DNA from 4 places in the Nocardia sp. NPDC059240 genome. Region 3 is predicted to be linked to each of the others. Evidence: riboswitches for the same ligand, from Rfam matches in the RefSeq annotation. Region 3 holds a riboswitch; each other region holds the start of a gene.
The links. Region 3 has a riboswitch for S-adenosylmethionine ahead of ACFXHA_RS09495 (aminotransferase class V-fold PLP-dependent enzyme). Riboswitches for the same ligand answer to the same signal wherever they lie in the genome.

Region 1: another riboswitch for S-adenosylmethionine. It lies ahead of ACFXHA_RS19265 (rhodanese-like domain-containing protein); the one in region 3 lies ahead of ACFXHA_RS09495 (aminotransferase class V-fold PLP-dependent enzyme).
Region 2: another riboswitch for S-adenosylmethionine. It lies ahead of ACFXHA_RS24995 (ABC transporter substrate-binding protein); the one in region 3 lies ahead of ACFXHA_RS09495 (aminotransferase class V-fold PLP-dependent enzyme).
Region 4: another riboswitch for S-adenosylmethionine. It lies ahead of ACFXHA_RS11750 (AfsA-related hotdog domain-containing protein); the one in region 3 lies ahead of ACFXHA_RS09495 (aminotransferase class V-fold PLP-dependent enzyme).

Annotation. Positions count from the first base shown of each region.
Region 1 covers NZ_JBHZAC010000005.1:94,748-99,422, reverse strand. The annotation lists gene ACFXHA_RS19275 (FAD-dependent oxidoreductase) at 1-1,340, opposite strand, end outside; gene ACFXHA_RS19270 (hypothetical protein) at 1,563-2,006, shown strand; SAM riboswitch class IV at 2,069-2,184, shown strand; gene ACFXHA_RS19265 (rhodanese-like domain-containing protein) at 2,199-2,621, shown strand; gene ACFXHA_RS19260 (O-succinylhomoserine sulfhydrylase) at 2,618-3,832, shown strand; gene ACFXHA_RS19255 (DJ-1/PfpI family protein) at 3,933-4,577, shown strand; gene ACFXHA_RS19250 (MarR family winged helix-turn-helix transcriptional regulator) at 4,574-4,675, shown strand, end outside.
Region 2 covers NZ_JBHZAC010000006.1:621,923-626,597, forward strand. The annotation lists gene ACFXHA_RS24990 (ABC transporter permease) at 1-1,213, opposite strand, end outside; gene ACFXHA_RS24995 (ABC transporter substrate-binding protein) at 1,214-2,371, opposite strand; SAM riboswitch class IV at 2,443-2,560, opposite strand; gene ACFXHA_RS25000 (LOG family protein) at 2,675-3,151, shown strand; gene ACFXHA_RS25005 (HAD family hydrolase) at 3,184-3,822, opposite strand; gene ACFXHA_RS25010 (GNAT family N-acetyltransferase) at 4,064-4,675, shown strand, end outside.
Region 3 covers NZ_JBHZAC010000002.1:825,073-829,747, reverse strand. The annotation lists gene ACFXHA_RS09510 (hypothetical protein) at 62-646, opposite strand; gene ACFXHA_RS09505 (DUF2752 domain-containing protein) at 772-1,221, shown strand; gene ACFXHA_RS09500 (hypothetical protein) at 1,240-1,428, shown strand; gene ACFXHA_RS09495 (aminotransferase class V-fold PLP-dependent enzyme) at 1,430-2,743, opposite strand; SAM riboswitch class IV at 2,813-2,926, opposite strand; gene ACFXHA_RS09490 (class I SAM-dependent methyltransferase) at 2,991-3,839, opposite strand; gene ACFXHA_RS09485 (MarR family winged helix-turn-helix transcriptional regulator) at 3,937-4,386, shown strand; gene ACFXHA_RS09480 (heme oxygenase (biliverdin-producing)) at 4,543-4,675, shown strand, end outside.
Region 4 covers NZ_JBHZAC010000003.1:308,257-312,931, reverse strand. The annotation lists gene ACFXHA_RS11760 (FMN-dependent NADH-azoreductase) at 1-279, shown strand, start outside; gene ACFXHA_RS11755 (MFS transporter) at 533-1,918, shown strand; SAM riboswitch class IV at 2,020-2,130, shown strand; gene ACFXHA_RS11750 (AfsA-related hotdog domain-containing protein) at 2,150-2,935, shown strand; gene ACFXHA_RS11745 (HAD family hydrolase) at 2,932-3,672, shown strand; gene ACFXHA_RS11740 (hypothetical protein) at 3,666-4,508, shown strand; gene ACFXHA_RS11735 (hypothetical protein) at 4,518-4,675, opposite strand, start outside.

The DNA of each region.
Region 1 (4,675 bases), on a different contig from region 3:
CGGCCCTGCGGCTCGCCGAGGGCGCGCTCGTGTGCGTCGAGGCGGTACCAGCCGGCCCAGGTGGTGAACGGGATGCCCTTGGCCTCGAGGAAGTCGGTGACCGCGTCGCGCTCGGGGCGCGGGGCCGGGACGAAGTTGGCGGCGTCGTCGAGCAGGCAGGCGATGGTCTCGTTGGCGTCGCCCTTGGTGTGGCCGATGAGGCCGACCGGGCCGCGCTTGATCCAGCCGGTCACATAGGTTGCGGGCGCGTAGCGATCAGCGCCGTCCGCGTCCTCGTCGACCAGCACGCGGCCGGCCTCGTTGGGGACGGTGCCGGCCTGGTCGTCGAAGGGCAGGGCCGGGATGTTCTGCGACAGGTAGCCGACCGCGCGATACACGGCCTGGATGTCCCAGTCCTTGAATTCGCCGGTGCCCTTGCAGTTTCCGGTGCCGTCGAGCTGGGTGCGCTCGGTGCGCAGGCCCACAACCTTGCCGTCCGCGCCGAGGATCTCCGAGGGGTTCTCGAAGAAGTGCAGGAACAGCTTGTGCGGGCGGTTGCCGACATCGCGAATGGCCCACTGCTCCAACGTATTGCAGATCATGTCGACCTGCTTGGAGTGGCGGCGCGCGGCTTCGGAGCCCTCGTCGTAGTCGATGTCCTCAGGATCGACGATGACCTCGATGGTCGGCGAGTGGTCGAGTTCGCGCAGTTCCAGGGGGGTGAACTTGGCCTGGGCGGGACCGCGGCGACCGAAGACGTGCACTTCCAGCGCCTGGTTGGCCAGCAGGCCCTCGTAGACGTTCGGCGGGATCTCGGTCGGCAGCAGTTCGTCACCGGTCTTGGCCAGCACGCGCGCCACGTCCAGGGCGACGTTGCCGACGCCGAGCACGGCGACCTTCTGCGCGTCCAGCGGCCAGGTGCGCGGCACGTCCGGGTGTCCGTCGTACCAGGACACGAAGTCCGCGGCGCCGAAGGAGCCGTCGAGGTCGATGCCCGGAACCTCCAGGGCGCGGTCGGCATTGGCGCCGGTGGAGAAGATGACCGCGTCGTAGAACTGCCGCAGGTCCTCGAGGGTGATGTCGACGCCGTAGTCGATATTGCCGAGCAGACGGACCTGGTCCTTGTCGAGGACCTTGTGCAGCGCGGTGATGATGCCCTTGATGCGCGGGTGATCGGGGGCGACGCCGTAGCGGATGAGACCGAAGGGCGCGGGCATGCGCTCGTAGAGGTCGATGCTGACCCCGTCGAACCCGGTGGGTGCGTCGGACTTCATCAAGGCATCGGCGGCATAGATACCGGCCGGTCCTGCGCCCACGATCGCAATGCGTAGCGGGCGGGTCGCTGCACTCTGTTCGGTCATTTTTCCGCGCACCCTTTGGGTCGAAACCAACTTGCCGTCAAAACTTAGCCGTCGTTCTTAGCTTAGGCTAAGTTGACGCCCGGACTTCAGGTGCCATCATCGGCCCCCGACGCTGCAGCGTTGCTGCGTTGTCCTGCTATTCCCGCGCCTCGGGCGGGAAATTCTGCTGATTCTATGCGATGGCATTCGAGGTCCCTCGCACCGACCAGGCATGATCTACCCATGAGCGACGCGGAGGAGACAGTCGAGGATCCGGTCCAGTTCGATCAGAACGAGACGCGGAGCATGTGGCCATTCCTGGTCGCGGCCGGTCTCATCGCGTTCGTGATCCTGGGCATCGTGATCGCCACCCTGGTCTCGCCGGTTGAGAAGAATGTCACAGATACCGATCGGCTTTCCGCACCCGCGGGCAACTTCATCAAGTACCGCAGCGACAACGGCAAGTACGAACCGAGCTTGGCCTGCAAGGGATTCGACGAGAACAACTCGCCGCTCAAGATTGCCGTCGAGACCGGCGGCCCGATCAGCTTCGACGCGCTGAAGGACCCCGTCATCGACGGCGACAAGGCCACGGCGCAGGTCAGTTTCAGCGCCGGTGGCGCCCAGACCACCTCCACCTGGCACTTCACCAAAGAGAATTCCCGCTGGTTGGTCTGCAGTTCGTGACAAGGTCCGAAGTCCGGCGAACCGTTTGACACGAGTGCCGGTTTTTCGGCACTCTCATCCCAGGTCATGAGTATCAGCGTCAAGCCCCGGCTCGCTGATCGGCAACCCTCCTCCGCGGTGGGGTGCTCCGGGTGACGACCTGGCCACGCACCGAGCAGCGGTGCGGCAAGTGCGGATTCACAGGAGGTACAGGTGAACTACGCGGGTGACATCACGCCGAAGCAGGCGTGGGAGTTGTTGCGCGACAATCCGGATGCGGTGCTGGTGGATGTCCGCACCGAAGCGGAGTGGCGTTTCGTCGGGGTGCCCGACACCAATGGCATCGGCCGGCCGACCGCGCTGATCGAATGGGTGGACGCCACCGGCGCGCCCAATGCGCGGTTCGTGGACCAGTTGCGGCAGGCTCTTGCGGCGCGCCCGCAGGATTCGGACGCCCCGGTGCTGTTCATCTGCCGCTCGGGCCAGCGCTCCATCGGCGCGGCCACCGCGGCCACCACCGTCGGCATCTCCCCGTCCTTCAATGTGGTCGACGGGTTCGAGGGTGCACTGGACGGCCAGGGTCATCGCGGCAGCACCGGCTGGCGCGCCGACGGACTCCCGTGGAGGCAGTCATGATCACCGGCGGTTCCTTCGAAAAGCCGCTCCCCGAGGGCGTCGGCCCGGCCACGCAGGCCGTGCGCGGCGGCACCCGGCGTTCCGGCTTCGACGAGACCTCCGAGGCGCTGTTCCTCAATTCGGGTTTCGTCTACGAGAGCGCCGAGGCCGCGGAAGCGTCCTTCACCGGCGATATCGAGCACTTCGTCTACTCCCGCTACGGCAACCCGACGGTCGCCATGTTCGAGGAGCGGCTGCGCCTGATCGACGGCGCGGAAGCCTGTTTCGCGACCGCCTCGGGCATGTCCGCGGTGTTCACCGCGCTGGGCGCGCTGGTGGCCGCCGGCGACCGCCTGGTCGCGGCGCGCAGCCTGTTCGGCTCCTGCTTCGTGGTGGCCAACGAGATCCTGCCGCGCTGGGGCGTGGAGACCGTCTTCGTCGACGGTGAGGATCTGGACCAGTGGGAGCAGGCGCTGTCGGTGCCGACCACGGCCGTCTTCTTCGAGACCCCTTCGAATCCGATGCAGACCCTCACCGATGTGCGCGCGGTCTCCGATCTCGCGCACGCGGCGGGCGCGAAGGTGGTGCTGGACAACGTTTTCGCCACCCCGCTGTTGCAGCGCGGTTTCGATCTGGGCGCGGACATCACCGTCTACTCGGGCACCAAGCACATCGACGGCCAGGGCCGGGTGCTCGGCGGCGCGATCCTTGGACCGCAGGACTACATCGACGGTCCGGTCAAGAACCTGATGCGCCACACCGGTCCGGCGCTGAGCCCGTTCAATGCCTGGACGCTGCTCAAGGGCCTCGAGACCATGCCGCTGCGGCTGCGTCAGTCGGTGGATTCGGCGCTGAAGATCGCGCAGTTCCTGGAGGACCACCCGGCCGTGGCGTGGGTGAAGTACCCCTTCCTGTCCTCGCACCCGCAGTACGAGCTGGCCAAGCGGCAGATGTCGGGCGGCGGCACGGTGATCACCTTCGAGCTGAAGGCTCCCGAGAACGAGGCCAAGAAGCGCGCTTTCGAGGTGCTCAACCGGTTGCGCATCATCGATATCTCCAACAACCTCGGTGACGCCAAGACCCTGATCACCCACCCGGCCACCACCACGCATCGCGCGATGGGTCCGGAAGGCCGTGCGGCCGTGGGCATCACGGACGGGGTCGTGCGCATCTCCATCGGCCTCGAAGATGTCGAAGACCTGCTGGGCGACCTGGACCACGCCCTGAGCTGACGAATACCGAAATGGCCGGAACCCAGCGGGTTCCGGCCATTTGTCGTTTCCGGGGGCAAAGTTATTGACAGCATGCTGTCAAATATGACAGCATGCTGTCATGATGAAAACAGTTCACATGGCCGTCTACGACACCTTCTCGGACTGGGAGGTCGGGCATGCGACCGCGCACATCAATCGCGAACTCTGGCACCGGGAACCCGGCACCTGGCAGGTGAAAACCGTTGGGATCAGCACCGATCCGGTCACATCGATGGGTGGCATGCGGATCGTGCCCGATATCGCACTCGCGGATCTGAAGCCCGCCGACAGCGCGATGCTGATCCTGCCCGGACTGGCGACCGAATTCGATCCGGCCAGCCCGATCACGATCTTCGCGGGCAAGGCGCGAGAATTCCTGACCGCCGGCGTCCCGGTCGCCGCCATCTGTGGGGCCACCTTCGGACTCGCCAAGGAAGGGCTGTTCGACGAGCGTCCGCACACCAGCAACGATCCGGGTTACCTGTCCATGAGCGGATATTCGGGCGGCGAGCATTACGTAGCGGAGACCGCGGTGACCGACGGTGATCTGATCACCGCGACCGGCACCCGCCCCGTCGACTTCGCCCGCGCGATCTTCGCCCGGCTCGGCATCTTCGAGCCGCACGTGCTCGAGGCTTGGTACAAGCTCTACGGAAACAATGATCCGGCAGGCTTTTACGAGCTGTTCGAGTACGAACAGCAGCGCGCGGCAGCCGCGCAGTGACTCGCGCCGACGAGCAGCCGACTCGCACCGATCAGCAACTCTTCGCCACCGCGGCGGTCACCTCGTTCAAGTTGAACGGCCAATTCCTTGCGGTCGCC
Region 2 (4,675 bases), on a different contig from region 3:
ACAGCGGCGCGGCCAGCGCCGAGGACACTACGGCGGCAACGATTCCCGCCGCGATGATGGCGGGCAGAAACGCCCACCCGTGCGAAACCGTAAGCACCGCAGAGGTATACGCGCCGATGGCGATCGGCCCGGCCTGACCGATGGCCAGCTGTCCCGCCGACCCCGCCACCAGCGTCATGGAGACGGCGATGATCGCGTACGCCAGGATCTGAGTGCCCACCGAAATGCCGTAGTCGTTGGCCACCAACGGAATTCCCACGCCCGCAATACCGAGCGCGATCAACGCATGCCACCAACGCACCCGCAGTTCCCGGCCCGCCCCGAGGAAGGTGCCGGTCATGGGCTCGGATTCGATGGCGGGCGGCCGTGCGAGCAGCCCGCCCGGCCGCAACACGAGGAAGATCACCAGCAGCCCGAAGGTGATGAGATCGCGGTACCCGTCCCCGAACCAGTAGATGCCGAACGCCTCCACCAGCCCCAGCACGAAACCGCCCACCACCGCGCCCGGAATCGAACCCAGCCCGCCGATGGTGGCGGCCACGAACCCGGTCATGCCGACGATGCCGCCGGAGGTCGGGGAGATATTCGAGTTGTAGAGGCCGACGAAAATGCCTGCCAGCCCGCCCAATCCGGACGCGATGGCGAAGGCCAGCGACTGCACCCGCCCCACGCCGATCCCCATCTGCGCGGCGGCATCGGGATCCTGCGCGGTGGCGCGGATGGCCAGGCCGTGGCGGCTGTAGCGCAGGAACGCCCACAGCCCGGCCATCACCGTCAGGGTGATGGCGAACATGACCACGTCCGAGGTGCCCAATCGCACCCCGCCCACCCGAATATTGTTGGTGGGCAACACCTGTGGGAACGGCCGGGTATCCGGCCCGAACACCAGGGCGACCACGTTCTCGATGATCAGCCCGACCGCCACCGTCGCCAGCAGCGCGGCAATGGCCGGGGCGCGGCGCAGCGGCCGCACCGCCAGCACGTCGATGGCGATGCCGACCAGCGCGGTCGCGACGACCACCACGGCCAGCGCGGCCCACCAGGCCAGCCCGTGCTGGGCGATCAGCCACCAGCCCAGCACCGACCCGAACGCGAAGATCGAGCCGTGCGCGAAGTTGATGACATTGCTGACCCCGAAGATCAGGGTGATGCCCACGGCGATGAGCGCGTACGCATTGCCGTGGACCAGACCCGCGATAAGCGTGTCGAACATCTACTTATTGCTTCCGACCGGCAGGAACTTGCCGTTCTGCAGGATCAGCTCGATCGGCTTCACCCCGCTCGGCCGCCGCGTCTGCTGATCGAAGGCGAAGGTGCCCAGGCCGATTCCGTCGAAGTCTTTGACCTCGCGCAGCCCCTTCAGCACGCCCTCCCGAGTCGCGCCGCCGAACTTGGCCGCCTTCACCAGGGTGTTGAGCGCGTCGTAGGCGTAGACATTGAAGTCACCCGGATCGGTGTTGAACTTGGCCTTGAACTTGGTGGTGAAGCTCTGGATCTTCGGGCTCGGATCCGACGGGGTGAACACGCCGTTCACGATGTCGCCCTCGGCCGCCTTGCCCGCCAGATCGATGAACTGCGGGGTGTTCTGGCCGCCGAAGAACTGGCCGTTGAACCCGACATCACGCAGCTGCTTGACGACCAGCGCGCCGTCCGGACCGTAACCCAGGTGCACGAACGCGTCCGGGTTGGCGTCGCGGCCCTTGATCAGCACCGGCCGGAAGTCCTGCGAGTCCGGCAGAATCGAGGAAGAGTAGGCGATCTCGATGCCCTTCTCCTTGGCGAACTGCTGGAAGAACTGGAAAGCCTGCTTGCCCCAGTCGGTTTCGAGGTAGACCACCGAAACCTTCTTGGCCTTCGACTTCACCCATTCGGCATTGCGCTCCTGGAACACATCCAACGTGATGGACGGGCTCCACGAATAGTCGCCGCCCTTGGTGAAATCGACCGAGGAATTGGTGAAGCCGTACTGCACCAGCTTGCCGCGGTTGTACACCGGCGAGGCCGCGATGGAGGCCGGCGAGGAGAAGTCACCCAGCTCGGCGATGATCGACTGATCGCCCACGAACTTGGTCGCGATCGGCACGGTCTGCTTCGGATCCGACTGCGAATCCTCCCATTTCAGCGCGACCTTCTTGCCATTGATCCCGCCATTGGCATTGATCTCGTCCAACGCCAGATCGAAACCCTGCTGCCAGAGCCGCCCGTATTCGGCAGAGCCACCCGTCTTCGGACCCGAAACGCCGAAATACACGGTGTCCGAGCTACTTCCGGATGAGTCGTTGGAGCAGGCCGAGGCCAGTCCCGCCACCAGAGCCGCCGCCGCGACACCCACCGCCACCCGGCCGAAACCACGGGACCAGTACCTGCTCATTGCAACCTCTACACTCCGCGCCGGCTCGCCAACCGGGCATGGGGACACGACCGTGACTGCCACGCACGGCCTGTTAGCGCTTGCGATGCCCGCGAACGACACCACCTGGTCGTCACCCGGGGCACCCCACCGCCAAGCGAGGGTTGCCGATCAGCGAGCCGGGGCTCGAACATGCTGATACTCGTGACCGTGGGCAAAAGGTAGCCGTGTCCACCGGGAAGACGACAGGATTCGAATCAGCCTGATGCCAACAACCCCGTCTCCCCGAACGACCACCGCGGCACACCGACGACAGGAAAACCCTTGCCACCACTGCAAATAGCCGTCTGCGGCCCCCGCGACTGCACCCCTCGCGACGCCGCGGCCGCCCGCGAAGTAGGCCGCCTCCTCGCCACCGCGGGTGCGACGGTCCTCTGCGGCGGCGGCACCGGCGTCATGGCCGCCGTCACCGAAGGCGCTTCCCGCGCAGGCGGACTCGTCATCGGCATCCGCCCCGACACCGACCGCGCCACAGCCTGCCCCGGCCTCTCCGCAGTCCTCTACACGAACATGGGCGAAGCCCGAAACGCCATCCTCATCGCCTCCGCCGACGCCGTCATCATCATCGGCGGCTCCTGGGGCACCCTCTCCGAACTGGCCCTCGCCAACCACCGCGCCACCCGCGTCATCTCCCTCCACGGCTGGCGAATCCACGACGCCGAAGGCAAACCCGTCGACGCCACCCTCCCTGCCCTAGACCCCGCCCACGCGGTCACCCTCGCCCTCGCGCCCCCGCTGTAGCCGTCGCCTCCACCTCGTCATTCCGGCGCGTTCTATCCGCCCAGGTGGCCGGCCAGCCACGCCGGGAACTCGGTGAGGTCATCAAGCACCACATCGGCCCCGGCTGCCGACAGCTCTTCGGCCGCATAGGGGCCGGTGGTCACGGCCACCGAGACAGCGTCGGCCACCTTGGCCGCGCGCACATCCCCGAGGTGGTCCCCCACATAGATCGAGGCCCCGCGCTCCCGCAGCACCTCCCCCTTCTCCTCCGCCCACGCCCCGCCGACCAGCTCATCCACCTCGAGGCCGAGGTGATCCAGGTGCAGCTGCGCGTGCGGTTCGTTCTTGGCCGTGATCACCAGTACCCGCCCGCCCGCCTGGTGCACGGCCGCGAGAGCGTCGACGACACCGGGCAGGTTCTCCGAGGGTTGTACCGCCAGGTCCGGGTAGAACTCCCGGTACATGGCCACGATCCCCGGCACCTCGTGCTCGGGAAACCATTGCGCCGCCTCATCCGCCAGCGGCGGCCCGAGCCGCGACACCACCAGCTCGGAGTCGATCGGCACGCCGGTTTTCGCGGCCACCGCATCCCACACCGCCGCGATCCCCGGCCGCGAATCGATCAGCGTCATATCCAGGTCGAACCCCACCACGAGGCCGCCCGCCGGTCCGGTCGCACGATCAAAAGCCACCCCCCGACCCTACGGCCCGCCGATTCCCCGCCCGGCACCACCGACCCGCTTCCCCCACAGCCCTACCGCCGCGGGCTATCACCGCCGGCGCGTGCGGGCTCGTCCAACGTCGGCGCGCCGATACCCGGCGGCGCACGTTCAGCTCGGCGATCGTGACGACAGCGATCGCGGCCGGTGTTCATCGGCGGCCGCGCCGAAAAGCGAAGGCGATCTCGCGGCCGCGCGAATTAGGCTGGCGGGCATGGCTGGTGACCAGGGCACATTTTTCTGCGGGACGGAGCTGGCGGCGCGCATCGAGCGGGTCGAGGCGGAGTTGATCAGCAAGGGCGGTGGGGCCGCGGCGGCGCGGCTCGGCGCTACGGCCGGGTTCGTGATTCCGGTCGCGGGCGGGGTGGCCGCCTTCGCCGAGGAGGGTTCGCCGCTCAACAAGGTGGCCGGGCTGGGCTTCGCCGGGGTCCCGATGGTGGCCGAGCTCGAGCAGATCGAGCAGCTGTTCGCGGAGCGGAAGACCGCGGTGCAGGCCGAAGTGTCGCAGCTGGGCGACCCGGGGGTGGGTGAACTGCTCACCGAGCGCGGTTATCGACTGGTGTCGTTCGAGAACGTGCTCGGTATCGAACTCGGCGGCGAGCGCGCGGCGGTCGTCGCCGACGGCGTCGACGTACAGCACAGTGGTGAGGGCGAATTCGATGCCTGGCTGGATGTGGTCGCCGACGGTTTCGCGCATCCCGACACCCAGGGTGTCGCCTCGCACGAGGAGTTTCCGCCGGAGATCATCGCCAATGCCATGCGCGATCTGATCGGCGCGGCCGGGGTGCAGCGCTATCTCGCCCGGCGCGACGGTGCGGTCGCGGGC
Region 3 (4,675 bases):
ACAGCGGTCCGCGTCGAGACCAACACGACGCGGACCGCGAAAACAATGCAGTCGGAACGACTTACCGCTGCTGCGGTGGGTAGTTCGGCGGCGTCTGCGAGTAACCCGGCTGGTAGCCCTGCTGCTGATATCCGCTCGGCTGCGTCGGATAGCCGTGCGGGCCGGCCTGATTCGGCTGCGGCGCGGGCCCGTTCGCCCGGGTGGGATAACCCTGCGGTGCGGGGGCGTAGCCCTGAGCCGGACCCTGGGGAGCGAACTGTCCGCCCGGTGCGGGATAGCCCGGCTGCGGGGCCGGGTAGCCCGGACCACTCGGAGGCGGCGGATATCCCTGGTTCGGTGCGCCCGCGGGTGGCGGGAGGTACCCGGACGGTGCCGGATAACCCTGGGCGGGAGTGTTCTGGTGGTCGTAGGGGCTCGGGGCCTGGGTATAGGCGGGAGCGAAACTCGACGCGGTGGTCGTGGATTGCCCCCTCTTCTTGAGCGCGAAATAGGCGCCCACGCAGATGAGGATGAAGACCAGCAGGCCGATGATGCCGAAGACACCGTCGATCAGCCGGACCCCGACCCGGATGAGAATAAGAACTGCGACGGCTCCGACCGCGGCCAGAATGCCGCGAATCTTGTTGCCGCCTTGGTTTTGTGGCATGAGTGGAATTCCCCCGACTCGAAAACGATGGCCGGGGCAGCATACCCAAGCGCGCTTGGCCGGGTGGGGTGCGAAGTTCAGTGCGACCTGGCAGGTGGGGGCCGGTGCGGCTACCGTTGGTGGTCGTGGATACCACGGCAGCAGTGACCCAATCGCCCGCGCGTTCGCGGTGGCTCGGCCTCGGGGCGCCGCTGTTGGCGGGCGGGGCGGTGGCCGGCGGGCTGGCGTTGCTGCATTTCCGGGATCCGCACGTGAGTGGGGCGTACGGGTACTGCCCCTTCTATGAGCTCACCGGGTGGTGGTGTCCCGGGTGCGGCGGGCTGCGCGGGCTGCACAATCTCACCGAGGGGCATGTGCTCGATGCCATCCACAGCAATCTGCTGCTGCTGCCGCTGACACTGGGATTCACGGCTTGGTGGGTGACCTGGCTGGTGGCGGGGTGGCGGGGTAAGCCGATGCCGCCGCGGCTACCGCAGGTACTGCCCAAACCGGCATTGTGGGTGGCACTGGCATTTCTGATCGTGTTCACCGTTGTGCGGAACACACCGTGGGGAAGCTGGATCGCACCCGTTTAGTCGGGGCATGCTCTGCGTATGAGCGATTCGCTGCGGGAGCGTGTGCGGGAGAAGCTGGTCCGGCAACTCGCCGAGGACGGGCCGATAGATGCGGATCTGGACGATGCCCGGCAGCTCTCGGTCCGCGAGGACCTCGAACTGCTGGACGCCGTGGCCGATGACGATCCGGTCATCGAAGACCTCGCGGCCCGCTATCTCGTGCCGTAGTTCAGAAGCCGCAGGGGGCCGCGCCGTCGGCCGAGTTGCCGAACGGGCGGGTTTCGGGGACCGGGTTCCAATGTCCTTCGGTGCGGCCGTAATTCCAGGCGGGGCCGTTTTCGACCAGGGTGGAGATGGCGTCGATGAGGCGGTCCACGTCGGCGGCGGTGGTGCCGAGGCCGATGCTGGCGCGCAGGGCCGCGTCCACGCCGAGGCGGGCCAGCAGCGGGTGCGCGCAGAAGCGGCCGTCGCGGACGCCGATGCCGTGCTCGGCCGAGAGGTAGGCGGCCACCTGGCCGGGCTCGAAGCCGTCGACGGTGAAGGCGACGATGCCGACGGCGTCGGTGCTGTCACGCCAGATACGCAGGAAGTTCACGCCCGGAACGGTTTTCAGGCCGTAGCGCAGGCGGTGGGTGAGGTACTGCTCGTGCTCGATGACGGTGGTCTCGTCCAGATCGGCGAGGGCGTCGCAGGCGGCGGCCAGGGCGGCCACGCCCAGCACGTTCGGGGAACCGGCCTCGTGACGCTGCGGGGCCGGGGCCCACTCGACGCCGTCGGTGGTCACCGAGCGCACCGCGCCGCCACCGGCCAGGTACGGCTCGGCCTTGTCGAGCCAGTCGCGGCGGCCGACCAGCACGCCCGCGCCGAACGGTGCGTACGCCTTGTGGCCGGAGAAGGCCAGGTAGTCGATGCCGGCGGTCTGCAGATCGATGCGGCGGTGCGGGGCCAGCTGGGCCGCGTCGACCAGGATGCGGGTGCCGCACTGGTGGGCGATCCAGGCCAGCCGCTCCAGCGGCAGCAGTTCGCCGGTCACATTGGAGGCACCGGTAACCGCCAGCAGCGCAGCGGGTTTCGAGCACAGCTCGGCGACGACGCGCTGAATGGTCTCCTCGATGGTGTCGGCGACGGCCACCACCCGGCGGCCGTGCCGGGTCCAGGGCAGGAAGTTGGCGTGATGCTCGACATCCAGTACCACGGTGTCGCCGGGCACACAGGAGGCCAGCAGGTTCAGCGAGTCGGTGGTGTTGCGGGTGAAGACGACGACCTGGTCGTCGGCCGCGTTCAGGAAGCGGGCGACCGAGCCGCGGGCCGACTCGTAGCAGTCGGTGGAGACCCGGGAGGCGTAGCCCGCGCCCCGGTGCACGCTGGCATAGAACGGCAGTAGCTCGGCGACGCGATCGGTGACCTGCTTCAGCGCGGGAGCGCTGGCGGCGTAGTCGAAGTTGGCGTAGCCGATGGTGCCGCCCTGTACGAGCGGCACCTGGAGATCACAGCCGGACACGGTGGCGAGGGGGGCACAGGTCTGGTCGGCGAATGCGGTCATCACGAAATCCCATCGGATTCATGGACACACGATCGAGCTGTATCCCCTTCAAGAGGGCAAGTGATCGAGAGTCCGCGCTTGCCGCGCCCGGTCGGGCGGCGGCCCGGTCGTCACCTGGAGCACCCCACCGCGGAGGAGGGTTGCCGACCAGCTAGCCAGGGCTTAGTGCTGGTACTCATGACCTGATTGGAGACACTGGCAGATGCCGCGCGGACTTGTCAACCCCTCCCGGTCCGGGCGTCCGCCGTCACGATTTGCGCGCCGATACGCACCGCTCGAGGTCGGGCACTCGGATCTCGCGCCCGATCGGAGTCAGATAGCTCGCGGTGTGCTCCGGTCCGCCCGCCTGCTCGATCTCGTGCCAACCGTAATCCGCCAGTAGTGCCGAGACCTGATCCGGTTGCAGGCCGAAATGCCAGAGCGGCTGTCGCGCAACGAATCTGCGGTAGGTGGGAGCGCAGCCCTGAAGGTTGGTGCCGTCCAGAAAGTCTTGCCGGACATAGCTGAAGATGAGCTCGCTACCGGTCGCTGCCTTGCCGAGAACTGAAAGAGTCGCTCGGACAGCGGGTTCGGTCAGGTATTGCGTAACCCCTTCCCAGAGGAAGAGAGTCCGCGCGTCGAATCGGTATCCGTGCTCGATCAATACGGTGGCGAGATCGTCGGTCTCGAAGTCGATCGGCACCTGGGTCACGCTGTCGGGCAGCGGAATCCGCTTGCGCTTCTGGGCAATATTGATCGGCAGATCCACTTCGAAGGCGGGAATTCCGGCGGGTGCGGCCAAGCGCAGCGCCTTGGTGTCGAGTCCCGCACCGAGCACCACGACCGCCTCGATGCCCTCGGCGATCGCGGCCACGGTCCGGTCGTCGAAATATCGTTTGCGGCAGGCGAGACTCTCCCACGCGCCGACTCCCTCGCGGTTCATGACCGCGCGCAACAGCCGCCGCCCGGCCGGGAGCCGCACCAGCGGCCGCAGGCCCGCGGGCAGCATGCGCATCGCGAGTTCGTCTGTCAGAAAGCGCTTTTCGGCGGGCTCGAGGTCCTCGGCCGCGGCGATGAGAATCGGGATCAGGGATGTGTCAGCGGCGGTATTCGGCATGGTCGCGCTATCCTTTCCTGCACCGGCAAAGTATCTGAGTGGAGGAAGTAGTTGCATGAACGCAGATAAATCTAAGTCCTCCCACCCACAACCGTCAATGGATCGGCTCGAAGGGCCGTACCGCGAATACGTCACTGCGCAGGCCGTCATCGCCCAGGCCGCCGCGTCCGCGCTCGGCTTGGGGGCCACCGACTTCTTCGCGCTGAACCTCATCGCCCTGGCCGGATCGCTGACCGCGGGCGAACTCGCGTCGCGGACCGGACTGTCGACCGGTGCGGTCACCCGGCTCATCGACCGGCTGGAACAGGGCGGATTCGTCCGGCGGGTGCCGGATGCCACGGACCGTCGCAAGGTGCTGGTCGAGTCGATTCCGGATTCGGACGGCCGGATCGAAGCGGTGGTGGCCCCGCCGCGGGACCGGTTGGCGGAGATGTTCGCCGACTACGAGCCCGAGCAGCTCGAGGTGCTCTTCGACTACTTCACGCGGGCCACCATCGCGCTGCGGGAGGCCGCCCACGACATGCTCGACCGGCCCAAAAAGGTGTGATCGACGGCACGACCGTATCGGAAAAATCGTCCGAAAGTTGGAGTGGGTGGGCCGCAAAGTTCGAATCGCGAGATCGTTGCTGAAGCGTATGGTCGAAGGGAAGTTAGGGTAGCCAAAGTGGGGTGCCCCCGGAGTTGATCACGAGGAGCCTCGACCATGTTGGAGACCAGCACCCCGTTCTCGACGCTCATTCGCACCGCGACCGAGCAGCAGCACAACGAGGCGGAACACTCCACGTTCATGAGCGACCTGTTCGCCGGGCGGCTCGGGGTGGAGGCGTTCTACCGGT
Region 4 (4,675 bases), on a different contig from region 3:
CCCGGCTGGGCGTTCAACTTCGACCCCCAGACCGGCTACTCGGGCCTGCTCACCGACAAACGCGCGGTCACCGTCTACACCAGCGGCGTCCACCAGCCCGGCGTCCCAGTGGAATTCGGCTCCGACTTCGCCACCCCCTTCGTCGCCGACTGGCTGAACTTCGTCGGCATCAAGGACATTGCCGAAATCCGGTTCGCACCCACCGTGCTCACCGACAACCCGGAAGCGGGATTCATCGCCGCCCAGGAGCGTGCCCGTGACCTCGCCGCCGACTACTGACCCGAACCGCCCGTCCGGCACGGACACAGCCCTCGAAACAGATTCGGTGCCCGAGGCCGACACAACCTCCGCCGCGGACGTATCTCCCGAGGCGGACGTATCTGCGGCAGTGGACGTACCTTTCGGGGCGGACGTATCTCCAGAGGGGGAAGGGGCTTCCGAGGTCGACGTATCTACTGCGGCGGACATACCGGCAGCGGCGGGCGTATCTCTGGAGGTGGATGTAGCCCCCGCGGTCGATGGATCTCTCGCGGTGCGCGGTACCGCCGAGTCGGAATGGGCACCGACCGGGCGCACGGTTGCGGCCGTGTGTGCGGTCGGGATTCTGGTGGTCGGGCAGCTGTATGCGGTGTTGCCGGTGCTGAATCGGCTTGCGGTGGACTGGGATACGTCCAAGTCTGCGGCCACCTGGACAACCACCGCGTTCGGGCTCGCCTACGGGGCGGGATTCCTGGTAACGGGGCCGCTGTCGGACCGGTGGGGGCGGCGGCCGGTCATTGTCGGCGGGCTGTTGGCGACGGTGGTGAGCTCACTGCTGGTGGCGCTCGCACCCGGATTGGTGAGTGGGCTGTCGGCGCGAATCCTGCAGGGGCTCACCGCTTCCTTCTTCGCCCCCGCCGCCTTCGCCTACCTGTCCGAGCGAATTGCCCCGCAGCGCAGGATCTTCGCCCTCACCTGCCTGACCAGCTCCTTCCTCGGAGCGGGAGTGGTGGCACAGGTCCTGGCCCAGCTCATCGGCAACGCACTCGGCTGGCACGCGATCTTCATCGCGGGCGCAATCGCTTTCGCACTGTCGGCGGCGCTGCTCCACGTGGTGCTGGAGGCGCCGGCCGCCACGCCGGCGGCCGTGCCACCGCCATTACGGGTTGCTCCGAAGGATGGGGCACCGGAGGCCGGACCGAGGTCGGCATCGGCGGTAGGTGCGGAGTCGGCGGACGGCATGCCGGTGGCCGTCGAGGTCGCGGAGGCAGTGCCCGAGGCGGCGGAGGTCGCGCCGTCGGCAGTGTCGGTCGCGGTGCCGGTACCGGATGCTGCGCCGGTCGGCGGGGTGCGTAGTGTCTTCGCGCCTTTCGGGATTCTGCTGGGGCAGGCCCGGCTGGCGTTGCTCTATCTGAGCTGCCTGGCCATTCTGGGTTCGTTCGTGGGGATCTATACCGGTGTTCAGCTCGCTCCGCCGGAGGGGGTGGGGTCCGGCAATGCTGCCCTGCTTGCGCTGCGCGCCAGTGCGATTCCGGCCATGGTGGCGGTGCCGTTGCTGGCCGGGCGGCTGGGCGTTATCGCCCCGGCCATCCGCTTGATCGTCGCTCTGGCGATCGCGGCGGGCGCGGCGGCGATCACGGCGGTGCCGTTCGGCGGCGTCTGGGTTGCGGTGTGGCTGTTCGTATTCGTCACGGCGATCGCGGTGGCGGCTCCGACGGCGGTGCAGGCGATCGCGGTGCATGCGGGGGCGGCGCGGGGCACCGCCACGGCGTTGTACACCTTCGCCCTGTTCGTCGGGGCCAGTGCGGGCCCGCAGATCGCCAATCTGGTGGCCCACCACGGCTATTCGGCCGTCGCGCTAGCCATCGCGGTGCTGGCGGCGGTGGGCGCGGCACTGGCTGCCGCCTCGACGCGCGTGGGCGTGGCTGCCGCGGAGTGAATCGGAGCGCGGGGGACAGCGGCGTCCTTCGTGTCCGGGTTTCGATCGGTGTGGTTGAAACTGTTTCTGAAATTCCCTGGGCCGCATAACTTTTCGATCACGGTCATGAGTTCCAGTGTCAAGCCCCGGCTGGCTGGGCGGCAACCCTCCACGGCGGCGGGGTGCTCCGGGTGACGACCGGATGGCGGCGAGCGTCGCCATAAGCGTCTTGCGTTTGCTCTCGGAGGGAAAATGTCTGTAGCCCAGCTCGATTCGGTGTCCGCGGTGGCGGAGGAGGTGGCCGTCGGCGAGGTGCTGCTGGTGGCCGACCGCTTCCGGGGCATCGCCGCGGACGACCGGGCCTTCACGGTGTCGGGGCTGGTGGCCGCGCTACGGGGCGGCCGGTGGCGGGAGTCGGACCGGCCGCTGACCGTGCGGCTCGGCCAGGGGGTCACGCGCCACGATCTCGACTATGTCGAGCATGTGGCGCTGGTGCACGCCCCGGCCGGACTGCGGGTCAGCGGACCGGTCGACGAACCGGCCCCGCGCCACCAGGTGCACAAGTATCAGCACTCGAATGTGCTGCTGGCCAATCTGATTCGCGAGTCCGATACCGAGTTCCGGGCGGACCTGCGCATCCACGGCGACAATGAACTGCTGCTCGACCATCAGACCGGCGAACACGTGCAGGGCATCGTGATCGTGGAGGCGGTGCGGCAGCTGTTCCTCGGCGCGTTCGAACTCGAGTACGGCCGCCGCTGGCCCGAACAGCACTTCTATATCGTGTGGAACAGCATCGAATTGGAGTTCAAGTCCTTCCTGTTTCCCCTGCCCGCCACGCTGCACGCGGTGCTCACTCCGATCTCGGTCACCGATCCGGCCAAGCTGGAGTTCGCCATCGAGGTCGATGTGCGCCAGCTCGACCGCAGCGTCGCCACCACCCGCATCACCTATGCCGCACTGCCCAATGAGCGCATCTCCCAGATCGAACGGCACAAGGCGGCCAAGGCGATCGCGGCCTACCTGGAAGTGGCATGACCGCCGGCGCGGCGTTCTTCGACGTCGACGAAACCCTCATCACCGTCAAGAGCATGTTCGCCTTCCAACGCTTCTGGCTGGCCGAGAACGGTGACGATGGCAGCGAATACGCGCGACTGAGCGACGAGATCAAACAGCGGGCCGCGGCCGGGACACCACGGGAGGAGGTCAACCGGCACTACTACCGGGCCTACCGCGGGGCACGGGCCGATGCGCTGGCCGAGGCCGGGCGACGCTGGTTCGCGCAGTTCGGTGCGGGAGGCGGCGGCTACTACGCCGAGGCGGTGGAAACACTGCGCGCACACCGCGATTCGGGACATGCCACGGTGCTGCTGTCGGGATCGTTCCCGGCGGCCATTGCGCCCGTGGCGGCGGCGCTCGGGGCCGACCAGGTCATCGCCACCACCCCGGTGGTCGACGAGCAGGGCGTGCTGACCGGCGAGGTGTGGCGGCCCATGATCGGCCATGCCAAGGCCGCCGCCGTGGCCGAATACCTGCGTGAGCACGGGATCGCCCGCGAGCACAGTTACGGCTACGGCGATCACGCCAGCGATCTGCCGTTCCTACAAGCCGTGGGGCACCCGGGTTTTCGCGGTGACGACGCGGTCCTCACCGCGCATGCTTCTGCAGACCGTGGTGGCAGCACCGGGTGGATTCATCTCGGCGATCGGGTCGGCGACAGCGTCGACGATCCGGGTCGCCTTCTCTCCGAGCAGGAAGCACTGTCCGTATGGTGAGCAAGAGTTACGACCTGACCCCGACCACGCAGGGGCCGCTGTATCCGCCGAGCGAAGTCCTGGACGCTGACGGCAATTTCATCGTCGTCGGCTACCTCACCGTGCCGGGTCCGGACGGGACGGTCACCCGGCGGTGGGGGCGGGCCATCGTCGCCGCCGACACCGCCGTACCGAAGTTCGGTGACCTGGCGGCGTACACGATCGTGCGGGAACTGCCCGAGGAACTGCCGGACGCGGACGCCGGGAGCGTGCTGCACACGCTGCCACTGCCCTTGCCCGCCAACAACTATCCGATGGTGTTCGCCCCCGACCAGCGGCCGGACGCCGATACGGTGCGGCGGCCGAGCTACCCGTTCCACGAGACACCGATTCCGGATATCCGACCGGAGGACGGGCGCAAGCTCACCACGGCGGTGACGCTGGGGGAGTGGCTGAAGGCACGCGGCACCCTGGAGGTGACGGTCGACGAGGAGGCTCGCCACGGTGAGTTCCGGTTCGAGTTCAGCGGGCTCATCCCGGACTCGCTCTACACGGTGATGTCCTTGCGTGCCAAGGACTTGGACCGGGACGCACCGACCCGGCCCGGGCCGCTGGGTGTCCCGAATGTCTTCATCACCGATGCGGACGGGACGGCGACCTACCGGGCCGTGCTGCCCAACCCGTTCCCGGATCCGGCGTTACCGGGAGCGAACCGGATCATCAGCGTGGTGGTGCTCTGGCAGAGCTATCAGCAGAACTACGGCGGCGCGATAGGACATTTCGGGCTGGGCGGTGATATTCACGCCCAGCTCAAACTGCCCGACCCGGTCTTCGACGAGTTCGTGACCCGGGACTGAACCGGTCGATCACCGCGCGTCGCGGTACACCCTGCGCGCGGTGGTCACCATCGGAATCTGCAGCGGAAGCCGCAGCACGGCACCGAGTTTCATGACCATCGGCATATCGCTGGGCCACCAGACGCGCAGCATCTGCAGGTTGCCCGGGAAGACGGCGAGGAAGATGA